3 regions of the Clostridioides sp. LIBA-6822 genome follow, and region 2 is predicted to be linked to each of the others. Evidence: riboswitches for the same ligand, from Rfam matches in the RefSeq annotation. Region 2 holds a riboswitch; each other region holds the start of a gene.

Region 1 (8,202 bases), 310 kb from region 2:
ATATAGAAGTTAATTTTGATGATGTAAATATAAAAAAATCAGATATAGACTCTCAAATATATGACTGTACTGTAATGAAAGAAATTCACAAAGACCTTGAAATAAAGTTGATAGGTGAACATCAAATAAATAATTCTATATTGGCGATGAGTGTAATAAAATATCTAAAAGATATAAATAAACTAGAAAATATAAGTGAAAAATCTATAAGAAAAGGACTTATAACTACTCAGTGGCCAGGAAGAATAGAAAAAATAAAAGAAAATCCAATTTTTATAATAGATGGTGCACATAATGAAGATGGAGCAAAATCTTTGGCAAAAGCACTTGATAAAAATTTTAAAGAGAGAAGTTTAACTCTATTGATAGGTATGCTAGAAGATAAAGATATTGATAGTGTTTTAAATATATTATTGCCACGTTTTAATAAGGTAATAACAACAACACCTAACAATCCAAGGGCCATAAATTCAGATATACTAAAAGAGAAAGTATTAAAATATGTGGATGATGTAACATCAAAACACGAGATAGAAGATGCAGTAAATTACACACTAGAAACAGCAAATAAGGATGATGTGATAATAAGTGCAGGTTCTTTATACATGATTGGCACAGTGAGAACTTTAGTAAAGAAATTATAATTTTATAAATAAATACAGGAATATAAATAAAAATATAAAAAAGAGTTGTCTAAGATGGTAGACAGCTCTTTTTATGTAAAGTAAGTTTTTAATAAATTTTATTGATGTTATATAGTAGTAATTATATAGATTGACGGATAGCCTTAGATAACTGGTCTGGGCAAGAAGTACCTTTTCCACCGCAATCAATACCATTTAATTTATCAGCTACTTCAAGAGCATTTTGACCAATTATTAAGCTTCTAAGTCCTGATAAATTACCATTACATCCTCCTACGAACTCAGCATCAACAATCATATTATTTTCATCAACTTCAAAAATCATTTCTCTACAACAGACACCACTTGGGTTAAATGTTACTTTCATTAAAAAGACCTCCATTAAATATTATTTCATTTTTTTAACATTAATAATAATACCAAATATATGCGTAATAATGCAACTATAAAGCATAATACAAGCTAATGAAATAATATATTATTGTAGTATATGTATTGTGGAGAGGAGGGGTTATGTGAAAATCTATATTTCTAACTATCTATCAAAGAGCATTAGCATAGTTGATTATTCTACACTTGAGCTAGAAAAGGAAATAGTATTAGAAGATAATATATATCCACATCATTTTTGCATAGAAAAAGAAAAAAATTTAATATACATACCTAGCTCAAGTAATGGTATACTCTATGTCTTAGATTTAAGTAATGATAAAATAATTGATACTGTTTCCATAGGAGGAAGTCTTAGTCAAGTTGTACTTAGTGATAATGAATTATTTGTAGCAAATGAAGATTCTAATAGTATATATGTATTGGATAAAGACACATTAAATCCAATAGGAATTATTGGTGTTGATAATATGCCACATGGATTTGACTTTGACAGAGAAAGTAAAAAATTATATGTACCGTGTATAAATTCAATAGTATGTATAGATACAATAAATAAAAATATACAAAAGAAAATTAATATGGACTTTAGAGCATGGCATATAGAACTTGATAAGCAAAAGAAAGAAATGTATATATCAACACTTGATGGAAAGCTCATAATAGTTGATGAAGTAAGCATGGATATAAAAAAGGTATTATATGAATTCTTATTACCAGTGGAAATAAGATTTAATTATAGTGGCAAAAAAGTTTATGTTGCTGACTTGGGTTATAATAATGTGAGAATTTTAGATTATACAACAAGTAGATATATTGGAAATATTGAGATAAATGGAATTCCTCAGGGATTAGAAGTATCTAAAGATGAAAAGTTATTATTTGTATCAGACACACAAGAAAACTCAGTGAAAGTTTACGAAACCGCAAATAATAAATTAATAAAAGAAATCAAGGTAGGAAAAGAGCCTACAACTATAATTTGTTTGTAGGCTTTAATGTATGTCTCTTATAAGTAAGTCGATAACTTCGGCATACATATAAGATGCATTATTTTTCCAGTTGTTGCAAATAAGTTTTGCTTGTTTCTCTGATGAAACATTTAGATTTAAATCTATTAAGTTAGACTGATTTTCTATGACTCTAAGGTTTACAATAAATTCATTATCACTTTGCTTTACGAAACTAGACTTTACTTGAGTATCTGCTAGTAAATTTTCTTTATTAGAATCTATATACTTGTCTATTTTTTCTGTAACACTAGTAGGTATTCGATTAAAGAAGTATTCTAGACTTTCTACGCCTCTTTGAGTAAGAGCATAATATTCTCTGTCAGAGTCTTTATATGTAGTCAAAAACTTAGATTCCATAAGCTGAGATAAAAGCTGTTGTAATGAGAAGTAATTCATCATTTCAGTCTCTAATACTACTTGAGTTATTTGAGAATTAGTTAAATCCATTTTAATTTTTTCTAAGATATATAAAATTAAAAGTTTATGATACGCTAATTCTTCAGACGAGTTTTCAAACATAAATATCATCCTCCGTCAAACTATTTCTATATATAATATATTAAACTAATTTATACAAAATTAAAAGAACAATTTGTATAGTATTATTAATCTTTAACAAATCATATAAAATTAATTTTATAAATAAATACAGAGAAATAGGGCTGCTAATTAGCAGCCCTGTTGATACCCAGGTGTCAAAATTTACTATCTATTTTCCAGCCATTTGTCTTTCAGCCATTTCAACTAATTTCTTAGTCATGTATCCACCAACATATCCATTTTCTCTAGCTGTTAAGTTACCTTTGTCTATGTTCTCATAGTTAGATAAACCTATTTCGTTAGCTATTTCTAATTTCATTTGGTTTAAAGCAGCTTTTGCTTCTGGCACTACTGTTCTGTTTGAATTTGACATAGTAAATTTCCTCCTCAAATAATTAGTTTATGATGTCTAACAACACTTTTATTTATGTGATGTTAATACTAATTTCTCCAAAATAAAAACAATATATACAGAAAAATAAAGGTAAAAATGTAAAAAATATAAAAAAATTAAATAAATGAGTATTTTAGAGCATTTAACTGGGTCAAGATAGACTTTGTTTTTTTCTTTATTGTCCTATAAATTAAATATTACAGTACTTTTTTGAGCTAAAAAAAAATAAATTTTAAATATAGAAGAAATTATCTAAAAGGGGGAATAGTATGAAAAGAGAAGTTAAAAGAACTAAAGCTTTGATATATAGTGTTTTATTTTTTTCATTATTATTAGTATTAATATTTGCTTTTGTTTGTGGAATAAAGTACATATGTTCTAAATCTGACAACTCAAAAATGCCTATATATAAAGTTGATACAAATGAGAAAAAAATAGCTTTAAGTTTTGACGTGGCATGGGGAACTAATAATATGGATGAAATTCTAAATACTTTAGATAAACATAATATAAAAGCTACTTTTTTTCTAGTTGGTAGTTGGGTTGATGATAATGAAGATATTGTAAAGGCTATAGATGAAAGAGGTCATGAAATTGGAAACCATTCAAATACCCATGCTAATTTGAAAGAAATATCAAAAGAAGATATAACAAAAGAAATAGAAACGACATCGGGAAAGATATTTAATATAACAGGGAAAAAGACCAATCTGTTTAGACCACCTTTTGGAGATGTAAACAACAAAGCTATGGACATTTGTAGTGATTTAGGTTATAAAGTAATTAAGTGGGATGTGGATTCTATAGACTGGAAAGAGCTTGGACCAAACCACGTAATTGAAAAAGTAATAAAAGAATCTCAACCTGGTTCAATAGTTTTATTTCATGCTAATATAAATGATGTAGATAACTACTTGGACACTATAATAAGTAAACTTAAAAAAGATGGATACAATTTAGTAAAGGTATCAGACTTACTATATAAAGATAATTACATAGTTGACTCTAATGGAGTGCAAAAACCTAGGAATTAATAAGTAATAAATGTATATTTTAAGTAAAGTTGTGGTAAATTATATAATATATGTTAGAAAAGTGTCGATAAAAAGACGGTGTCTATTTTTTGACACTTTTTATGCATGTATGCGATATCAATAATTATAGATTAAATTAATTAAAAAAGTGTCTAATAATTGACTTATTTAAAATAAGTTTAAATATTTTAAATAAGTTATGAATGCTGTAAGACAGTATTTTCAAAGGATATAAGTTTGTTTAAAAGTTGGCATAGAAATTGCTTTGTTAATAAGCGATATGTTCTATAGAAATAAACAATATGTTAAGACATTGTAATAGAAAAACAACATTAACATTATTTGAACAGCTTATAAAAAAATTAATATACTTAAGGGGGCGTACTAGTTGAACAAACTATATTCTATTTTATTAAAACAACACGTTGGTGGTCCAGATAAACCAGTAGTAAGTGTTGGAGATGTAGTAAAAAAAGGAACTCTAATCGCAGAACCAGCTGGATTAGGGGCAAATATTTATGCCAGTGTTAGTGGAAAAATAAGTGAAATAAATGACCAAGCTATAGTAATCGAAGCTGATGAAGTACAAGATGATACTTTTGAACCATTAAAAGGAGAAAGTATACTTGACTTAATTAAAGAAGCTGGAGTTGTAGGAATGGGTGGAGCAGGATTCCCTACTCATATAAAATTAAACATAGATTTAAAAGGTGGAACAATATTAGCAAATGCAGCTGAATGTGAACCTTTATTAGCTCACAACATAAAAGAAATAGAAGAAAGACCAGAAATAGTTTATCAAGGTATAAAATACGCTATGGAAGTTACTAATGCTGGAAAAGGTATGCTAGCAATAAAAAGCAAGCATCCAGAAGCAATAGCAGCATTCAAAAAAGTAATAAAGCCAGGAGATAACATAGAAGTTGCAGAACTAGTTGACATGTACCCAATGGGAGAAGAGAGAGCGATAGTAAGAGATGTTCTAGGTAAATTACTTGAGCCAACTCAATTACCTTCAGAAGCTAATGCAGTAGTAATAAATGTAGAGACATTAACTAGAATAGTAGAAGCTGTTGAGCAAAAAAGACCAGTTATATCTAAAAATGTAACTGTAGTTGGACAATTAAACAGTGGAAAAGAATCTATAGTATTTGAAGATGTACCTATCGGAACTACTGTTGGAGAATTAATTGAAAGAGCTGGTGGAATAAAAGGTGAATACGGAGAGATAATCTTAGGAGGACCTTTCACTGGTAAAGCTACTACTTTAGATACTCCAATAACTAAAACTAGTGGTGGTATAATAGTTACTATGCCATTTGTTAATGAAAAGAGAAAAATGGGTCTTTTAGTCTGTGCATGTGGACCTAATGAAGAAAGAATGAGAGACATAGCAGCTAAAATGGGAGTTACTGATATAGTATCAGTTCAAAAATGTAAACAAGCTCAAGAAATTAAAGGTGCATTAAAATGTGAAAATCCAGGACACTGTCCAGGACAAGCTCAAAAATGTATAGAATTTAAGAAAGCTGGAGCAGAAGTTATATTAATAGGAAACTGTACTGACTGTAGTAACACAGTAATGGGTTCTGCACCAAAATTAAAATTAGGTGTATATCATATTACTGACCATGTAATGAGAACAGTTAATCACCCATTAATAAGAAGAATAAAAGGTGACGTAAGATTAAAAATAAAATAATATAATATAAATAATAATATAATATAAAAATATATGAAAAAAACATCCTTAGAAAAGTTTGAAAAATTACTTTAAGGATGTTTTTTGTTGCAATATGACGATAAGATTATGGAATAATATAAATAATATGGAAGAAATAGACAAAAGGTAATGCATAATGTATAATGATGGAAATAGCTATTAAAATTATATTAGACAAAAATAAAGACTCAAATATGTGGCCATATTGACAAGTAAAAATTTAATGAAGTCAATCATCCAACAGGGTAAAGTTTTTGTGTTATATCAAGATACTCTATGGTATCTTTTTTAGTGTGAAAATATATTTTTGTCTTTTATTAATCAAGAATATCTTAAATAATAAGATTATATTTTAGGATATTCATAAAAAGTGCACTTAAAATACTTAAAAATAAGAATTAAAAATTACTAAAAACCTATTTATAGAAACTGTGAAGTATATCTTAAACCTGGGCACTTAAAAGATATATGGAGTTAGTAGTGCAACCTGCTATAAATATAAATAGGAGGAAAATCTTGAAAATAAAAATTAAAAAATCAAGTATAATTAGTTTAGTAATTGCTTTTAGTATAGCATTTACTGCATTTGCACCAATAATATCTTATGCTGACGAAGTAGATGGAAAAGATATAATACTCGATGGAGAGAAACCAACAGTAGGAGAAACACCAGATGGAGAGAAGCCAACAGTAGGAGAGACGCCAGATGGAGACAAACCAACAGTAGAAGAGACACCAGATGGGGATAAACCAACAGTAGGAGAGACGCCAGATGGAGAGAAACCAACAGTAGAAGAGACGCCAGATGGAGACAAACCAACAATAGGAGAAACACCAGATGGAGAGAAGCCAACAGTAGGAGAGACGCCAGATGGAGAAAAACCAACAGTAGGAGAGACACCAGATGGGGATAAACCATCATTAGAAGAAGTACCAAATGAAATGATACCATCAGAAGAAGAAAAATTAGAAGTGGAAGAAATGAGTTTGAAGAAGAACATTGAAGATATTCTTAATCTTACTGTATCTCAAATAAATAAGATTGTATATAATTTCTGGGAAGACGAAAATGATGTAAAAACAGATGAACAGTCAGAAATTTATGAGGTACTTACTTCACGAGATGGAAATACTAGCTTTTGGTCTAATAATAAAAATTCAAAAGTAAAGAATAGTTGTTTATTAAAAGAAACAGATGGTTCAAATAGACCTTATTTTGATTTAAGATTTGATGATATTACAAAAACTTTAACTTTCGATTATGTAATAGAGGGTCTTATAGGTGCAAGCCATAAGTATGGTAAATATGTAATAGAAGGTGAAGATGGAGAACAAACTGCATTTTGTTACAATAATCATTTAAAATCTCCAAGTAATAAAAATAAGAGTCCATACTTACCAGCAGAAGATTTTAATGGTCAAGAAAATAAAAATGAAGATGCAATTAAATCTATACTATATGCAGGTTCTGAGTTTGATGGATTTGGATATAAGCAACAATTTAATTTAGGTGGAAAAGAATATGAAGGTATGATTCATTTTGCAACTCAAGATGCAATTTGGATTATGCTTGGGCAAATGAATGAGCAAGAGAGACTTAAGCTTTATCAAACTCTTATAGATTCTTATGATAGATTGATAGAGAATGCAAATACTGAAGAAGAAAAAGCTAAATATCTGAAAGACAAGGAAGCTCAAATAAATACAAAAGCTTATTTAGAAGCATTATTAGAAGCTGGTCGTAATGAGTTAAAGCCAAATGATACAGGAAAACCTAGTTTAAGTAGTGGTTTAACTGATATTAAATTTGATAAAATTCAAGATGGAACTTATGAAACAGAATCTATAGCTCTAGTAGGCTACAGTGGTGTGGTTAAGTTGAAATTACCAGATGGAGTAACTGCTTATGATGAAAACGGAAATGTAATAGGTACAGGTGAAGTAGAGATTTCAACACAACAAAAGTTTAAACTTAAGAGCATAGATAAGCCAGATGTAAAAGATAAGGTATCTGCATTATCTTATGATTATATTTTCCCAAAAGCCATTCAATATTTTAAGACAGTTTTTGATTTTGGAGAAAAAGACCACTCATCTGTATTACCAGCTAGTAAGCAAAATTTATTGAGCTATACAATAGAACAAAAAAGTGGTGAAGTAGTTGATTTCAATATAGATGTACCAACGGATGGAGACCCAGATGTAAATCCGCCAATACCACCAAATAATGATAATAATGACTCAAACGGGCATAAACCTAAGCCATCACCACCATCAGATGACACAGTGATAAATCCACCAGTACCACCATCAGATGATACAGTGATAAATCCACCAATACCACCATCAGATGATACAGTGATAAATCCACCAATACCACCATCAGGTGATACAGTGATAAATCCACCAGTACCACCATCAAGTGATATAGTAGAAAATACATCAGTACCATCAAAAAATGATA
Region 2 (8,202 bases):
ATATATATTTATAATTGTACTATTGTCACTTATATTAGTTACCATTATGTCACTGTAATCTAAATTTTTAAGAATTCTTAAATAAGCTGTTGATAGTGTATCTACTCTATCTAATATTAAATCAAACTCATGCATTATCTCTACAATTGCATTTATTTCTTCCTTTTTTATAGCTCCAATGATAAGATTCAAACTTGACTCCTCACCAGTTGAACTATCTGATGTTTCACTAGATACTTCATATGAAAACACATATTCATCTGATTCCAAAGCCATCATCTCATCCATTTCTAGCTTCATAAATCCATCTAAATCCTTTTTATCCATCTTAGGGAGTTTTTGGGGTTTTAGAATTACATCTCTTGTATTTAAACAAAAAACTACGTGTCTTGATTTTAACTTCACATTTTCTAATGCGTATCTCAATAGAGCATACTTTTCCTTAGAAAAATCTTGTGCAATATCCTCTATTGAAAACGCATTAAAACTTTTTATATAAAACTTATCTTTATCATGTTTATATCTGCCCTCAACTATGGAAATAGAATCGCCATAATATGATACATAAACCTTGTTCATTTGTCCTTTCCCTCCTACATAGCATCATATATACTAAGCATTGGCATAAATATTGATACAACCAGTACCGCAACTATAATACCAACTGCAATTATTAAAACAGGTTCTATCATTGATGCCATCCTATTTAAATAAATTTCGGATTCATACTCATAGAATTCGGCCATCTGTCTACTTATATTCTCTAACTCCCCTGTCTGCTCCCCTATAGCTATCATCTGTACTAGCACAGAATCAAAATATGTATATCTTTCTAAGTTCTCTGCTAAGCCCTCACCTCTTGTTATTCCATCTTTGGCTGATGCCAAAATCTTTTCTGCCATGGTATTATTTACACTATCTATAATATAATCAAGCCCCTGAACTAAAGGGTATCCTGTTGATACAAATAGATACAATGCTCTTGAAAACCGTGTAGCCACCATACAGTTTATTCCTTTTCCTAAAATAGGAATCTTATTTATGACTCTATCTTTATGTGCTCTACCAATGGGTGTTTTTAGATACTTCTTAAATTGGTAAATAGACAATATAATAGCTAGAAGTACTATTATCCAAAAATTCTTCATAAACACACCAAACCCCATAACAATTCTTGTTATAAGTGGAAGAGATGCTCCTACTGTTGTAATTGAATTAACCATCTTAGGCACCATAAATGCTGTAAATATAAAAATCATTACAAAGGAAGAAATCAAAACTATTAATGGATATGTTGCCGCATTTCTAAGCTTTTGCTTAACCCTGTGTTCACTATCATAAAATGAAGCCATACTTTTTAGTACTTCATCTAATTTACCAGTAGCCTCACCTGTAGCTATCATAGCCCCAAGTAATTTTGGAAACTTTGATTTTGATGAAAGCATTGAATCTGCAATAGTAGAACCTATTTTTATTTCTGCTACTATACGATTAATCTCTTCTCTCAAGGTAACATTAGTTGACCTTCTAGCTAATGTTTCTAGACCTGAGATACTATTTATACCAGAAGATACTATAATAGCAAACTGTCTACAGAAGTGGCTTATCTGGTCAGCTCCTAAGTCTTTTTTTCTCTTTCTATTAAAGACGCTTATGTTTTTACTTTTGCTCTCTTTAATTTCGAGAACTCTAAGATTTCTTTTTCTAAGTAGACTTCTAGCTTCATTAAAATCATTGGCTTCAATTACATCAGTTTGTTTTTTTCCATCCTCTTTTATTACTGTATACTTAAAACTTTTCATAATATCATCCTTTAATCAGTCATCAAAATTATTCTAATCATTTCTTCTACTGTTGTCTTTCCATTTAAAACCTTTTTAACTATATCCTCTTTTAGACTAATCATACCTTGTTTTCTAGCTACCTTTAAAATTTCTCTTTGATTGGCAGATGAATCTATTAACTCTTTTATTTCTGGTGTAATTTCAAGCATTTCAAATATACCTAGACGCCCCTTATATCCTGTATTATTGCATCTTTCACAGCCTTCTCCTTTATAAATAGTTACTGATTCATTTACATCAATACCAAGAGCCTTTTTTTCTCCAATGTCTGCTTCATATGAAACCCTACAATGCTCACATATTTTTCTTGTAAGTCTTTGAGATATTACCCCTAAAACGGATGATGTTATCAAGAAACTTTCTACATCCATATCTAAAAGACGTGAAATTGCTCCAACTGCTGTATTTGCATGTAGTGTACTTAAAACTAAATGTCCTGTAAGAGAAGCTCTAATTGCTATTTCTGCAGTTTCAGTATCTCTTATCTCCCCAACCATTATTATATCTGGGTCTTGACGCATAAAAGCTCTAAGTCCACTGGCAAAGGTAAGACCTGCTTTTTCATTTATTTGAGATTGATTTACACCAGGTAATTCATACTCTATAGGGTCTTCTATTGTTAGGAGGTTCCTATTTTCTGTATTTAATTGATTTAACATTGAATATAGTGTAGTTGTCTTTCCACTTCCAGTAGGTCCAACCACCAATATAAGTCCATAAGGAGTGTTTATCAACTCGTCATATATCTTAGAGCCATGTTCATCTATTCCTAGTACTTCTTTACTAACCATAAAATTACTTTTATCAAGAACCCTCATGGCTATCTTTTCATCCCTATTAGTTGGCATTGTAGAAACCCTAAAATCTATAGGTTTGTTATCCACTTTTAAATAGATTCTGCCATCTTGTGGGATTCTCTTTTCAGATATATTTATATCTGACATTATTTTGATACGACTTACTACTGCTTTGTATGGCGCTGAGTTCATTCTCATATATTCCCTTAGCATTCCATCTATCCTAAATCTAACACGCATGTAATTTTCACTTTGTTCTATATGTATATCACTTGCTTCCATTCTAACAGCATTTTCTAGTATGTTGTTTACTAATCTTACTATTGGAGCTGCATTTACATCTTCTTCAAGTATTACTGTTTCTCTTACTCCACCAGTTCTGTTTTTGTTGTACTCAGTCATAGCTTTATTTATTTCTGAATGTGCATAAGCATGACCTATTGCTTTGTTTATATCTTCTGCACTCGATATAAATATCTCTACATCTTTACCTGACATACGTCTTACATCTTGAACTGCTTCTCTATCTTGTGGGTCTGACATGGCTAGACATATCTTGTCTCCATCGATTTTGAATGGAAATACAGCATATCTTTTACATATATTTTCTGGAACCATCTTTGTAGCTAATGTGTCTATTTCTGTTCCTTCTAAAAATACACTTTCTATATCCAAAAGTTCTTTTAATACACTTATTAATAAGTTACTATCTATAAGACCTTCTTGTACTAGAAATTCTCCTAGTCTTTTTCCACTGTTTTTTTGTTCTGATAATGCCCATTTAAGCTGGTCTTCTGTTATGTATCCTTTTTCAACCAGTTTGTCTCCTATTCTAACTTTTTTAGCCACAGATTTCACTCCTTTACTATCTCAATTATATCATCATTTGTGATTGGATATTAAAGAAAATAGTATAAAAGACAGGAAGATTTTCTTCCTGTCTTTTTTATCATATTTTTCATTGAATTTATAATATTTCTTGTAAAAATATTACTTTAATTATTTGTTGAATCCATTTCAGCATTATCTATAAGTACTATATATAGAGTCCCATCTTTTAATGTTGAATTTTTTTGTAACTCAGTTTTTAGTGTATTCTCTGTGTATATCTTCTTTGGTCCTATATCACTTAATAATTTCTCTATTTGTGCTTTTGTTAATGTAACTCCATCAGCAGCAGTACCATCACCTATCTTTAATGCTAATTTATTATTAACTAAAAGTAATTTATATCCTCCTCCTATGTCTGCTTTGTCTGGAAGAGTATCCATGTAAGTCTCTAATGCATCTAATTCACCACTAGGTGGCATTGTGTTCTTATCTGAATAATAAGATAATGCTGCACTTTTAACTGAACTATAATCAGACTCAACACTTGCTACCTTAGCCTTATTTATATTACTAAATAAAGCTGGAACTGCTACTACTGCTAATATACCTATAATTGCAATTACTACCAATAATTCCACTAAAGTGAAACCTTTTTTATTCTTTCTTAACTTCATTTTTATTCCCCCTCAAATTTTTTAATTAATACTTCCTTATAATATATCTGGTTAAAAATCTAAGTAAAATTATTTACACGTACTAACCAGATTTATTTCTAGCATATAACCATTTTAAAACAAAAAATGCTATGAAAATAAAAGTATCCATAAATAAATACAATTCCATAGCCGGTTGCACCACTAACTCCATATGTTCTAAGGCGCCCAAATCACAGAACATATATCAACGTTTCTATTTTTATTAAATTCAGGGTAATGCATAATTATATATACATATCCACTTATATTATATAATAGTTACCAAATTTTATCAACTAAGTTTATATTATTTATATATACCAATTTTTTACATATTAAAACACAGTTCATACAAATAATTATACTATACAAAAAAAGAAACATCTCCCTACAATTATCATATATCGTAAGGAGATATTTATAAATTATCATTTAGTTTTATCATTGTCATTTCCATCCTTTGCTAATATTTATTTGAAAGCTAGAAGCTATTACAATATAGTATTTTATTAAAATCATCTATTATAAACATTCTATCTCTTTTAATTATGATTCAGCCACAATCACTATATAAATGAAACTCTTCATTTACAGATATGCTCATTGTGCAAAATTACTTTCTTTACAGTAACTTTATATAATCCAGAACCCTCTCACAAACATCAAAGATATAGAATAGATACTATTTTCAATTCTTATAAATAAACTTTCAATAGACTTTTATATTCCTTCTAGATTGTGACTGAATCATTTAAGTATTAGGGGTTCATCTTCTGACCTTCCCATTGGAAACACCTCTTTCTTTGTTTATATTTACATAATACTACATAATCTGAAATTTTTCAATACTTTTTCCAAATATTTTTTATATTCATAATATTCATATTTTTATGTGCTTTTCCAGATTTCTTTTACGTATCTATACATAAATTTTAAACCATAATATTTTTCTAAAATCACATACACTCTTATAATAAATAAAAAACAGCTATATAAATTAAAATATCAAAAAAGAGCTGTTCAAAAGTTTTACATCCTTTTAAACAACTCTTATAAATCTAATAAATTAGAATAATTTACTTACTGATTCGTTAGAGAATATCATTCTTATAGCATCTCCAAATAAAGGAGCTACAGTTTTTATCTTTATCTTATCTATTCTTTTTTCTTCAGGAAGTTGTATAGTATCAAGAACTATTAACTCACTTATCTCTGAATTAGAAATTCTCTCAATAGCTGGTCCTGATAATACACCATGAGTACAACAAGCATAAACATCTTTTGCACCAAACTCTTTAAGTGCATTTGCCGCATTAACTATTGTTCCAGCTGTATCTATCATATCATCTAATAGTATAACATTTTTACCTTTAACATCACCTATTAAGTTCATAACTTCACATACGTTAGCTTTTGGTCTTCTCTTATCTATTATAGCTATTGGCACTTCTCCATTTAAAGAATTAGCAAATTTTCTTGATCTAGTAACACTTCCTAAGTCAGGAGATACTACTACTAAATCTTCTATTTTCTTTTCATTGAAATAATCTGCTAATATTGTTCCACCTAATAAGTGGTCTAGTGGTATATCAAAGTATCCTTGTATTTGAGCTGCATGTAAATCCATTGTTAATACTCTGTCTGCTCCAGCAGCAGTTATTAAGTTTGCAACTAATTTAGCAGTGATTGGATCTCTTGCCTTAGCTTTTCTGTCTTGTCTTGCATATCCATAGTAAGGAATAACAGCTGTTATTCTTCCTGCTGATGCTCTCTTTAATGCATCAATTAAGATTAATAACTCCATTAAGTTATCATTTACTGGGCTATTAGTAGATTGTACTACAAACACATCACAACCTCTTACTGTCTCGTTCATGTTTACACATATTTCACCATCACTGAATGTACCTACTTCACAGTCTAGCACTGATACACCTATATAGTCAGCTATTTTCTGTGCTAACTCTTTCGATGAATTACCTGCAATAATTTTAATCTCGCTTCCGCTAGTATTCATTTATGTAACCCTCCTGAAAATTTTAAAATCCTAATGAATATAATTTATAATAATTTCGAGCTAAATTTATTAGCCAAAATAATAAACTAATACTTACTTACCTTCTTCATCTTTTTGGTTCTTCTTCTCTACCCAACCTTCTTTAATAACTTGTCTTTCTCTAGCTATTGCCAAAGCTCCATCTGGAACATCATGTGTTATTGTTGAACCAGTTGCTATGTATCCTTTTTCTTCTACAACTACTGGTGCAACTAGGTTGGAATTTGAACCTATAAATGCATTATCTTTTACTACTGATTTAAACTTATTTTTACCATCATAGTTTACAAAGACTACTCCACATCCTATATTTACATTTTTACCAACATGTGCGTCTCCTATGTAAGAAAGATGAGATGCTTTTGAACCATCTTCTATAATAGCATTTTTTACTTCAACAAAATCACCTATTTTTACATTGTTTCCTAAGTTACTCTTTGGTCTTAAATATGCATATGGACCAATAGTAGTATTTTCTCCAACTTTACTATCAATTATAGTTGAATTTTTTACTTCTGTACCATCACCTATTTCTGAGTTTGTTATAGATGAATTCATTCCAATTATACAATCTGAACCTATCTTTGTTTTTCCTTGTAACATAACACCTGGATATATTATAGTATCATTACCTATCTCAACATCAGATTCTATATAGGTAGAGTTAGTGTTTATTATAGTCACTCCATTTACCATATGAGATTCATTTATTCTTCTTCTCATAATCTCTTCTGCTTTTGATAATTCTACTCTTGAATTAACACCCATAAGCTCTTCAATAGTTGAACCTGCAAATGCACCAACTTTAAGACCTTTATCTCTCATTATTTTAGCAGTATCAGTTAAATAATATTCGCCTTGTGCATTGTTATTATTTAACAAATCCAATGCTTCTCTAAGGCTCTTACCATTGAAACAATAAATTCCAGAGTTTATCTCACTTATCATTTTTTCTTCTGAATTTGCATCTTTTTGTTCCACTATTCTAAGAAGGTCGCCCTTCTTATCTCTTATTATTCTACCATAACCTGTTGGATTTCCAACTCTTGTTGTAAGAACTGTGGCATGATATTTATTTTCTATATGATATTCAAATAATTTTTTTAGTGTCTCTTCCTTTATAAGTGGAGTATCTCCACAAAGTACAACTATTATATCTTCATCATTAATATATTCTTTAGCCATCTTTACAGCATGTCCTGTTCCAAGCTGTTCTGTTTGCATAGCTATTATAGTTTCTTCTGCTAGTTTTTCCTTTACTACATCAGCTTCATGCCCCAAAATCACAACAGTATCTTTCACACCTGATTTTTTTGAAACATCTATAATATGGTTAACCATTTCTTTTCCACATACTTTATGAATAACTTTTGGGTATTTAGACTTCATTCTTGTTCCTTTGCCTGCGGCAAGGATTATAGCTTTAAAGTTCATTGATACACTCCATTCAATCTAATTTAATTTTATTCGTATTATTCTCTCAATCAATATACATTATAATACATTTATTTGACAATTTGTATACAACATATACATTATCACTAATAATATAGCACTTTTTTACTAAAAAGTACATATTTTAATACAAATTCTACATTTAAAAAGAGCCTAAATGTTCGGGCTCTCTCCATTTTATATATTTATTATTATTCAGCAGCTACTTCCCATTGAACTAATGCTTCATGATATGCTTGTAAAACTGCATCTTCTAAAACTTGTCTCATTTCTGCATTTATTGGATGAGCTATATCTCTGAAATTTCCTTCGCCTACTTTTCTGCTAGGCATTGCTATAAATAGGCCATTATGGCCTTCTATAACTTTTATATCATGTACTACAAACAAATTATCGAAAGTTATTGAAACTATGCATTTCATCTTACCTTCTTCTGTTAATTTTCTTACTCTTACGTCAGTTATCTTCATACCAAAATATCCCCCTTTGATTTTGACAGAAATTAATTTATATTAAAATTATTA
Region 3 (8,202 bases), 520 kb from region 2:
AATGGTTTGAGAGTTATAAAAATAAAAAGAATGACTTTATGTTTATTGTAGAAGAGACAATAAATGAAGGGATTATCATAGGAAGTGTAGCTTTATATAATATTAATGAGGAGATACGAAGTGGAGAATTTGGACGTCTTATTATTGATGGTAATACTGCACAAAGAGGATTAGGATATGATGCGACGATGGGAGCTTGTATAATTGGATTTGAAGAATTGGGTTTAGAAAAAATTAATTTAGAGGTGTATAAAGCAAATTTAAAAGCAATAAAAATATATAAAAAAATTGGATTTATAGAAATTGAATATGAGAAAGATACTGATATTATGCACATGGAATTAAATAAAGAAAGTTTTATTATCAAAAGAAAAGAGAGGTAGTTGGTGATGGGAATACAACTTTTTAAACCATCGTTTAAGATTGATGAATGTTTAGAAGAAATTCGAGAATGTTTAGAAAAAGGCTGGACAGGGTTGGGATTTAAAACTGTTGAGTTTGAAAAGAAATGGAATGAATATACAGGACATAAAAACTCCCATTATTTAAATTCAGCTACAGCAGGTCTTCAACTCGCAATTAAAATCTTGAAACTTGAGAATAATTGGGATGATGGAGATGAAGTTATTTCAACTCCACTTACATTTGTATCCACAAATCATGCCATAATGCATGAAAAATTAATACCACGTTTTGCAGATATAGATGAATATTTGTGTATTGACCCTGTTGATGTTAAAAAGAAGATAAATAGAAAAACTAGGGCGATTGTTTTTGTAGGGTATGGTGGAAGAGTAGGTAGACTTAAAGAAATAATAAAAATATGTAAGGAATATAATTTGAAGTTAATTTTAGATGCTGCTCATATGTCAGGTACTAGAATAGAAGGTGTATTTCCAGGAACATTAGATGGGGTAGATGTAGCAGTGTATTCTTATCAAGCAGTAAAAAATTTACCAACAGCTGATAGTGGAATGATTTGTTTTAACAATGAAGATTTAGATTGTATGTGCAGGAAATTTACTTGGCTTGGAATAAATAAGGATACTTATACAAGAAGTAGTAGTGAAGGTATATATAAATGGGAATACGATGTCGAATATTTAGGATTCAAGAACCATGGAAACTCAATAATGGCAGCAATTGCTTTGGTACAACTAAAATATTTGGATTCAGACAATGAGTATAGAAGAGAATTATGTAAATATTATGATGAACTTTTTGCAAGTAATCCCGATGTAAAACCAGTACCAGCTTCCTATAGTGATGAGTGTTCTTATCACATTTATGCAATAGAAGTGGATGATAGAGATAATCTTATGTTAGCTTTAAATAAAGCAGAAATTTATCCAGGGGTACATTATAGAGACAATACGGAGTATAAAATGTACTCATATGATTATGGTAAGTGTCCAAATGCCAACAAAGTGTCCAAAAGAATAATTTCTTTACCACTTCATATGTATTTAACAAAAGAAGATATAAAGTACATAGTAGAAGAAATAAATAAATTTACAAAGAAGGGTTAAAGTTATTTATATTAATCTAAAAAGGGAGCTGAATATGGATTCTACAAAATTATGTTTTATAACATGTGTAAGTAATGAAAGAAATTATGAAGAATGTGTTTTTTATATAAATCATTTGAATATACCAAGTGGTTTTAGTATAGAAATACTTGGCTTAAGAGATGTCTTATGTCAACCAGTTGGATACAACATGGCTTTAGAAAAAACAAATGCAAAATATAAGGTGTATATTGATGAAGATACACTTATAATAAATAAGAATTTTATATTTGATATTTTAGAGCTATTTAATAAAAATAAAAGCATTGGAATGATAGGTATTGCTGGTATAAAAAAACTACCTACAAGTGGTGAATGGTGGGAATTAGAGGAAAGCAGAGTGGTAAATATTTATTCTACTTTGTTTGGAAGTATGGCTGTTTTAAATGAAAACCCTATTGAAGGTGATTATGAGATAGTAGAAGCGATAGATGGAATGATGATGGCTACTCAATATGATGTTAAATGGAGAGATGATATTTTTGATGGAGTTTACTTTTATGATACATCTCAGAGTATGGAGTTTAAAAGAAAAAAATATGAGGTGGCCATTCCAAATATGAAAAAAGCTTGGTGTATATATAATGGAGAGAAAATCGAAAGAACTGAATCTTATGAAAATTATAGAAAAAAATTTATAAAGGAATATGAAAAAGAATTATATTCAAATTTACCTCTAGTAAGTATCTTAATGCCAGCATATAATCAAACTATATTTTTTGAACAAGCACTGAAATCTGCTCTAAATCAGACCTATAAAAAAATTGAAATAATTATAGGTGATGATAGTACCACTAATGATGTAGAAAATCTAGTGAAATCCTATATGAAATATCATGATAATATAAAGTATATTAAAAATCCTAAGCCATTAGGAGGAAGCGGAATAAGAAACTCAGAAAATTTAGTGAATTTAGCAAATGGAAGTTATATAAGTTTTTTATTTCATGATGATTTATATAGTGAAACTAGAATTGAAAAAATGATGTCTTATTTAATTAATGACGAATCATTAGTGTTGGCTACTTCTAGCTTGAATTATATAAATGGGAATGGTGATGTAGTAAGAACACACTCAATCTCCCCAGAAAAAGATATTAAAATGTTAGGAGAAGATGTAATAAAAGAAACTTTAACAAAACTTGAAAATTTTATTGGTGCACCATCAATGGTTGTTTTTAAAAATATTTTACAAGATAAAGAAATACTTACTTTAGAAGGTAAGTATATACATGCATTGGGTGATGTGGTTGCATGGATAAAACTATTGCAAAGAGGAAATATGATATACCTACACGAAGTTTTAAGTTCATTTAGAACTAGTGACCAGCAAAATAGTAATAACTTATTTATAATTAGTGGGTCTGCTCCAGATTGGTATAACATAATAGAGTATTGTTATAAAAATAAACTATTTATTAAATATCAGAAACAACTTGATGAATTAAAAGCATCTTGGTATCAAAAAAACTTTTACTTAATAGAATTATTTTATAAACATATGTCAAGTGAAAACAATTTTAATGAATATAATATATTAAAATATGATATGGATAAATTGTTGGAAGAATGTAATATAGTAATAGAAAATAAAAGCTAAATTCATTAATAAAAATAAAAAATAAAAGTTTGTATATATTATATTAAATATAGTGTTAAGAAAGAAATAAGGTGAAATTATGGATAAATGCTACTTAATAGAATGGAATCCTATTGGAAGTCATGATATAGGATATTTAGTTTCATTAGAATCATATAAAAATATACCATTTGATATCAAAAGGACATATTATACATATAATGTTCCTAATACAATCAAAAGAGGTTTACATGCTCATAAAACCCTCAAACAAGTACTAATTTGTCTAAAAGGAAAATTAAAAGTTAAGTGCAGTGATGGTGTAAAAGAAGAAACCTTTTTATTAGATAATCCTAATGAAGGTTTATTTATAGGTAAAAATATATGGCATGAGATGTCTGGTTACAAGGAAGATACTCTATTAATTGTTCTAGCATCCGATTTTTATGATGAGAGTGATTATATAAGAGATTACGATGAATTTCTAAGATATGTAAGGAGCAATATATAATGATAAAATTTTTAGATATGAAGCCAATGCATAAAAATTTAAAAACAGAGATATTATCTAATATTGAAAAGGTGTATGATTCAAATTATTTTATATTAGGAGAAATGGTACATGAATTTGAAAAAAACTTTTCAAGATATTGTGAAACTGAATTTTGTATTGGTGTAGGTAATGGATTAGATTCATTGGAATTGATTTTAAAAGCATATGATATTGGAGTTGGAGATGAAGTTATAATACCAGCCAACACATATATAGCAACTGCTCTGGCTGTAAGCAATGTCGGAGCTACTCCTATATTAGTAGAACCAGATTGCAACACTTATAATATAGATGCCAATTTGATAGAAGATAAAATAACAAATAAAACTAAGGCCATAATAGCAGTTCATTTATATGGACAACCAGCTGATATGGATTCAATAAAGGAAATAACTAGAAAATATAATTTGAAATTAATAGAAGACAATGCACAAGCTCAAGGAGCATTGTATAAAAATAAGAGAACTGGGAACTTAGGCGATGCTGCAGGTATAAGTTTTTATCCTGGTAAAAATATAGGTTCACTTGGAGATGCAGGAGCAATTACCACTAATGATAGGGATGTATCTGAAAAGATAAGAGTTTTACGAAACTATGGTTCAGAAAAGAAATATTATAATAAATATAAAGGGAAGAATTCAAGACTTGATGAGGTACAAGCTTCAGTTTTAAATATAAAATTAAAGTATTTAGATAAGTTTAACGGCTATAGAAGCGATGTAGCTAGATATTATTTAGAGGGAATAGATAACTCAAAAATAATATTACCAAAGGTTTTAGATGATACAAAGCCGTCATGGCATCAATTTGTAATAAGGACAAAGCATAGAGATAAATTAAGAGATTATCTCTATCAAAAAAATATAGAGACTATGATACACTATCCAATACCTATACATAAACAGAAGGCATATTCAGAATTTAGTAATCTAACAGGGATACTCAAGGTATCAGAACTTATATCAGAAGAAGTTTTAAGTTTGCCAATATATCCATACTTAAATAAACAGGATATAGATGTCATAATAGATGCTATAAATAAGTACTAGGTTTTTAAAGTATAAAATTAAAGTAGGTGTAATAATATGAAAATTAGAAGGCTTGATATAAGAGACATAGGTTTAATGCTCGAATGGATGAAGGATGATGACATAAATAAAAATTTTAAAATAAATTTTAATGATATGGATAAAAATAAAATAGAGGAATTTGTTTTAAATAGTTATACTAATAGAAGTATTCATATGGCAATTGTTGATGATTCAGATGAATATCTTGGAACTGTTAGTTTAAAGAATATAGACTATATTAATAGAAACGCAGAATATGCTATAGTATTAAGAAAAAAAGCTATTGGAAAGAGTGTAGCTAAGATGGGTACAGAAGAAATATTAAAAATTGCTTTTGAAAATCTTAATCTGAAAAAAGTTTATTTGAATGTTTACTCACACAATGAGAGAGCTATAAGATTTTATGAGAAAATGGGATTTATATATGAAGGAGAGTTTAGAGAGCATATATTTTTAAACAATATGTTCATGAATATAAAATGGTATTCAATTTTTAATTATTTAAGCACATAGAAAGAGTATATGATATAAAAAGTATAGGGTTATTTTTTACTAGATTAGATTTTTTGATAATAGTTATAAAATAATAATATAAAATATGATAAAAATGTTTAAAAATTTTATCATTTATTGTATACTTAAATTAAAACTAAATAGGCAAAACTAGAGAAATCTAGTGACGCAAAGCTATAGGGGCTAAAGTTTGTATATGCGAACTATGCTAGCCAGTTGCCAAAAAGAGTCCTAAGTATAATTGTATACGTAGGATTAGTCGAAGTGACTGCTTTTTTGGCGGTCATTTTATTATGGAAAAATTACTTTATTACAGTAGAAAATACATATAATAACATATTTTACCAATTATAACAAGAAATAAAGAAAAACTATCTGAAAAAGTTGCTATTTTACAAAAAAAGGCAACTTTACAAAGAAAAAATTAAATACATATTAAAATTTTTTTTTATTTTTATTGAAGTTAATTAAATTTAAATTAGATTTCTCACTAAAATGATACATTATTATATTAATGTAATAGAATTGCAATAGATTTAAATGGACAAAGAAGTCATTTTTTGTAATATAGCAACTTCATTTTTTAATCATTAAATATAGCAAATAAATATATTTTGAGGAGGGGTGAGTATGAATACATATGACATTATAAAAATGGGATTAGATGCAACTAATCTAAGAAGTCAAACAATAGCAAATAATATAGCAAATATAAATACTGAAGGTTACAAAAAACATTATGTAACTTTTGAAGAAACATTAAATGAGGCCATGCCAAAAATAGAAGAAAAAATAGACAATTCCAAAGGGTTAAGAGTAGATGGCAATAATGTAGATATAGAAGAAGAGAAAGTAAAGCAAGCAATGACAACACTGCAATATAATGCTTTAATAGGTTTTGCAAATGGCAAAATCGCAATGACTAAATCAATAATAGGTGGGAGGTAACTAGAAGATGAGTGTGTTCAGTGGAATGGAAATCTCTGCTAGTGGATTAACAGCAGAAAGTTTGAAAATGGATATCATATCATCAAATGTAGCTAATATAAATGCTACAAGAGGTCCAAATGGAGAAGCATATAGGAGAAAAGTTGTTTCATTTGAAGAAAACTATGATAATAAATTAGGTATGTTAGGAGTAAAAGTCACATCTGTTGAAGATGACAAATCACCTCTTAAAGAAGTATATGACCCAGCTCATCCAGATGCAAAGCCAAATGGATATGTAGAATATCCAAATGTAAATATATTAGTTGAAATGACAGATTTAATAACAGCTTCACGAGCATATGATTCCAACATAGATACACTGAATGCTCAGAAGTCTATGATATCTAAAGCTTTGGAAATAGGAAAGTAGGGATAAATTATGCCAATTACACAAATTAACAATTTAATGCAAGGTGCAAAGTTAGATAATTTAGTTGGAGAAATAAAACCATTAAATCTTAATAATAAAGAAGAAAAAAAGAATTTTGAAGATGTAATAATAGATACTATAGACAAAGTCAATTTTCAACAAGTGACAGCAGATAATATGAAAGAAAAATTTATAAAAGGCGAAGATGTTTCTATGCATGAAGTTATGTTAAAAGGTCAAGAAGCACAACTATCTATGCAATATCTAATAGAAGTTAGAAACAAGATTCATGATGCATATCAAGAAATGAATAAAGTACAAATTTAGCCTTTTGAACAGGAGTAATAATCAATGATAACCAGTTTTAAAAATAAGATTAAGGAGCAAGTTGCTAAAACTAGGACAAAAATAGGTTCTTTAAAAAAAGGGACCAAGATAGCATTAGGTATAGGGATTGTTGCTATATGTTTAGCGCTAGTATTTACAGCAATATCTGCAAGTAAAAATAAGTATGCAGTCTTATTTTCAGAACTAGATGTTCAAGATGCTGCAGATATATCAGCAGAATTAGAGTCTAGAAAGATAGATACTAAGGTAAAAGGAAGCACAATTTATGTGCCTAGAACAGAAGTTGATAAATTGAGACTGGAGTTAGCTCCAAGTCTTACAGGTGGTTCTAAAGGATTTGCACTAATGGATGATAGTTCATCTATAGGGCTTACTGATGAAGAGTTTCAAATTAAGAAGCAAAGAATCATACAAGGTGAAATAGAAAAAACAATCAAGAGTTTTCCACAAGTGGAAGATACTAGAGTACATATAACATTTGGAGAATCATCAGTGTTTGAGAAAGAGGCAGTTCCAGGAAGTGCAGCAGTTTACTTAATGTTAAAACCAGGAACAACCTTAGAAAAAAATCAAATAAAATCTGTTATGGCACTTGTATCAGGAAGTGTTACAAATATACCAGAAAAAAATGTTCAAGTTATTGATAATAAGATGAATTTATTATCAGAAGGTATCTTAGACGATGAAGAAGTTGATGAAAATAATCAACCAATAAATGGTGGTATTAGTGTTGATAAAAATAAGGCATCTGAACAAGCATTGAATAAACAATTAGAAAAGTCTATTTTGGAAATGTTAGAACCAATATTTGGGACAGGCAAAGTAAAAGCTACAGTAAATGCTGATTTAAGTTTTGATACAGCTGAAAAAACTGAAATAAAGATTGACCCTGATAAAGTTGCAATAAAAGAAACAAGGTCAAAAAATTCATCTAAATCTGCGACAAATAATGTCCAAGGTGTAGATGCTAATATGAATAATCAAGGAAATAAAAATGGCACTAACACAGAAGATAGTTTGGATGAGAGCTTTGAATATGAGACAGGTAAGATTGAAACTCATACGATAGTTGCACCAGGAGAACTTAAAAGATTGACAGCTTCTGTTGCTATAGATGGAAAAATAGCTAAAGGTGTTCAAGCTGATGTAGAAGATATTGTTAATAATGCTATAGGTATGGATGGAGCGAGGGGAGATACTCTTAGTGTTGT

The links. Region 2 has a riboswitch for cyclic di-GMP ahead of ACTG48_RS19700 (type II secretion system protein). Riboswitches for the same ligand answer to the same signal wherever they lie in the genome.
Region 1: another riboswitch for cyclic di-GMP. It lies ahead of ACTG48_RS18100 (Cys-Gln thioester bond-forming surface protein); the one in region 2 lies ahead of ACTG48_RS19700 (type II secretion system protein).
Region 3: another riboswitch for cyclic di-GMP. It lies ahead of ACTG48_RS01845 (flagellar basal body protein); the one in region 2 lies ahead of ACTG48_RS19700 (type II secretion system protein).

Annotation. Positions count from the first base shown of each region.
Region 1 covers NZ_CP196995.1:3,831,855-3,840,056, reverse strand. The annotation lists gene ACTG48_RS18135 (bifunctional folylpolyglutamate synthase/dihydrofolate synthase) at 1-644, shown strand, start outside; gene ACTG48_RS18130 (TIGR03905 family TSCPD domain-containing protein) at 766-1,011, opposite strand; gene ACTG48_RS18125 (YncE family protein) at 1,160-2,026, shown strand; gene ACTG48_RS18120 (DUF4364 family protein) at 2,030-2,566, opposite strand; gene ACTG48_RS18115 (alpha/beta-type small acid-soluble spore protein) at 2,757-2,960, opposite strand; gene ACTG48_RS18110 (polysaccharide deacetylase family protein) at 3,251-4,015, shown strand; gene prdC (proline reductase-associated electron transfer protein PrdC) at 4,404-5,717, shown strand; cyclic di-GMP riboswitch class II at 6,154-6,239, shown strand; gene ACTG48_RS18100 (Cys-Gln thioester bond-forming surface protein) at 6,255-8,202, shown strand, end outside.
Region 2 covers NZ_CP196995.1:4,146,544-4,154,745, forward strand. The annotation lists gene ACTG48_RS19685 (PilN domain-containing protein) at 1-579, opposite strand, end outside; gene ACTG48_RS19690 (type II secretion system F family protein) at 594-1,802, opposite strand; gene ACTG48_RS19695 (GspE/PulE family protein) at 1,814-3,490, opposite strand; gene ACTG48_RS19700 (type II secretion system protein) at 3,637-4,146, opposite strand; cyclic di-GMP riboswitch class II at 4,307-4,392, opposite strand; gene ACTG48_RS19705 (ribose-phosphate diphosphokinase) at 5,234-6,184, opposite strand; gene glmU (bifunctional UDP-N-acetylglucosamine diphosphorylase/glucosamine-1-phosphate N-acetyltransferase GlmU) at 6,278-7,657, opposite strand; gene spoVG (septation regulator SpoVG) at 7,870-8,148, opposite strand.
Region 3 covers NZ_CP196995.1:314,856-323,057, forward strand. The annotation lists gene ACTG48_RS01815 (GNAT family N-acetyltransferase) at 1-383, shown strand, start outside; gene ACTG48_RS01820 (DegT/DnrJ/EryC1/StrS family aminotransferase) at 390-1,529, shown strand; gene ACTG48_RS01825 (glycosyltransferase) at 1,564-3,168, shown strand; gene ACTG48_RS01830 (sugar 3,4-ketoisomerase) at 3,248-3,658, shown strand; gene ACTG48_RS01835 (DegT/DnrJ/EryC1/StrS family aminotransferase) at 3,658-4,749, shown strand; gene ACTG48_RS01840 (GNAT family N-acetyltransferase) at 4,786-5,283, shown strand; cyclic di-GMP riboswitch class I at 5,417-5,507, shown strand; gene ACTG48_RS01845 (flagellar basal body protein) at 5,914-6,231, shown strand; gene flgC (flagellar basal body rod protein FlgC) at 6,239-6,643, shown strand; gene fliE (flagellar hook-basal body complex protein FliE) at 6,653-6,970, shown strand; gene fliF (flagellar basal-body MS-ring/collar protein FliF) at 6,995-8,202, shown strand, end outside.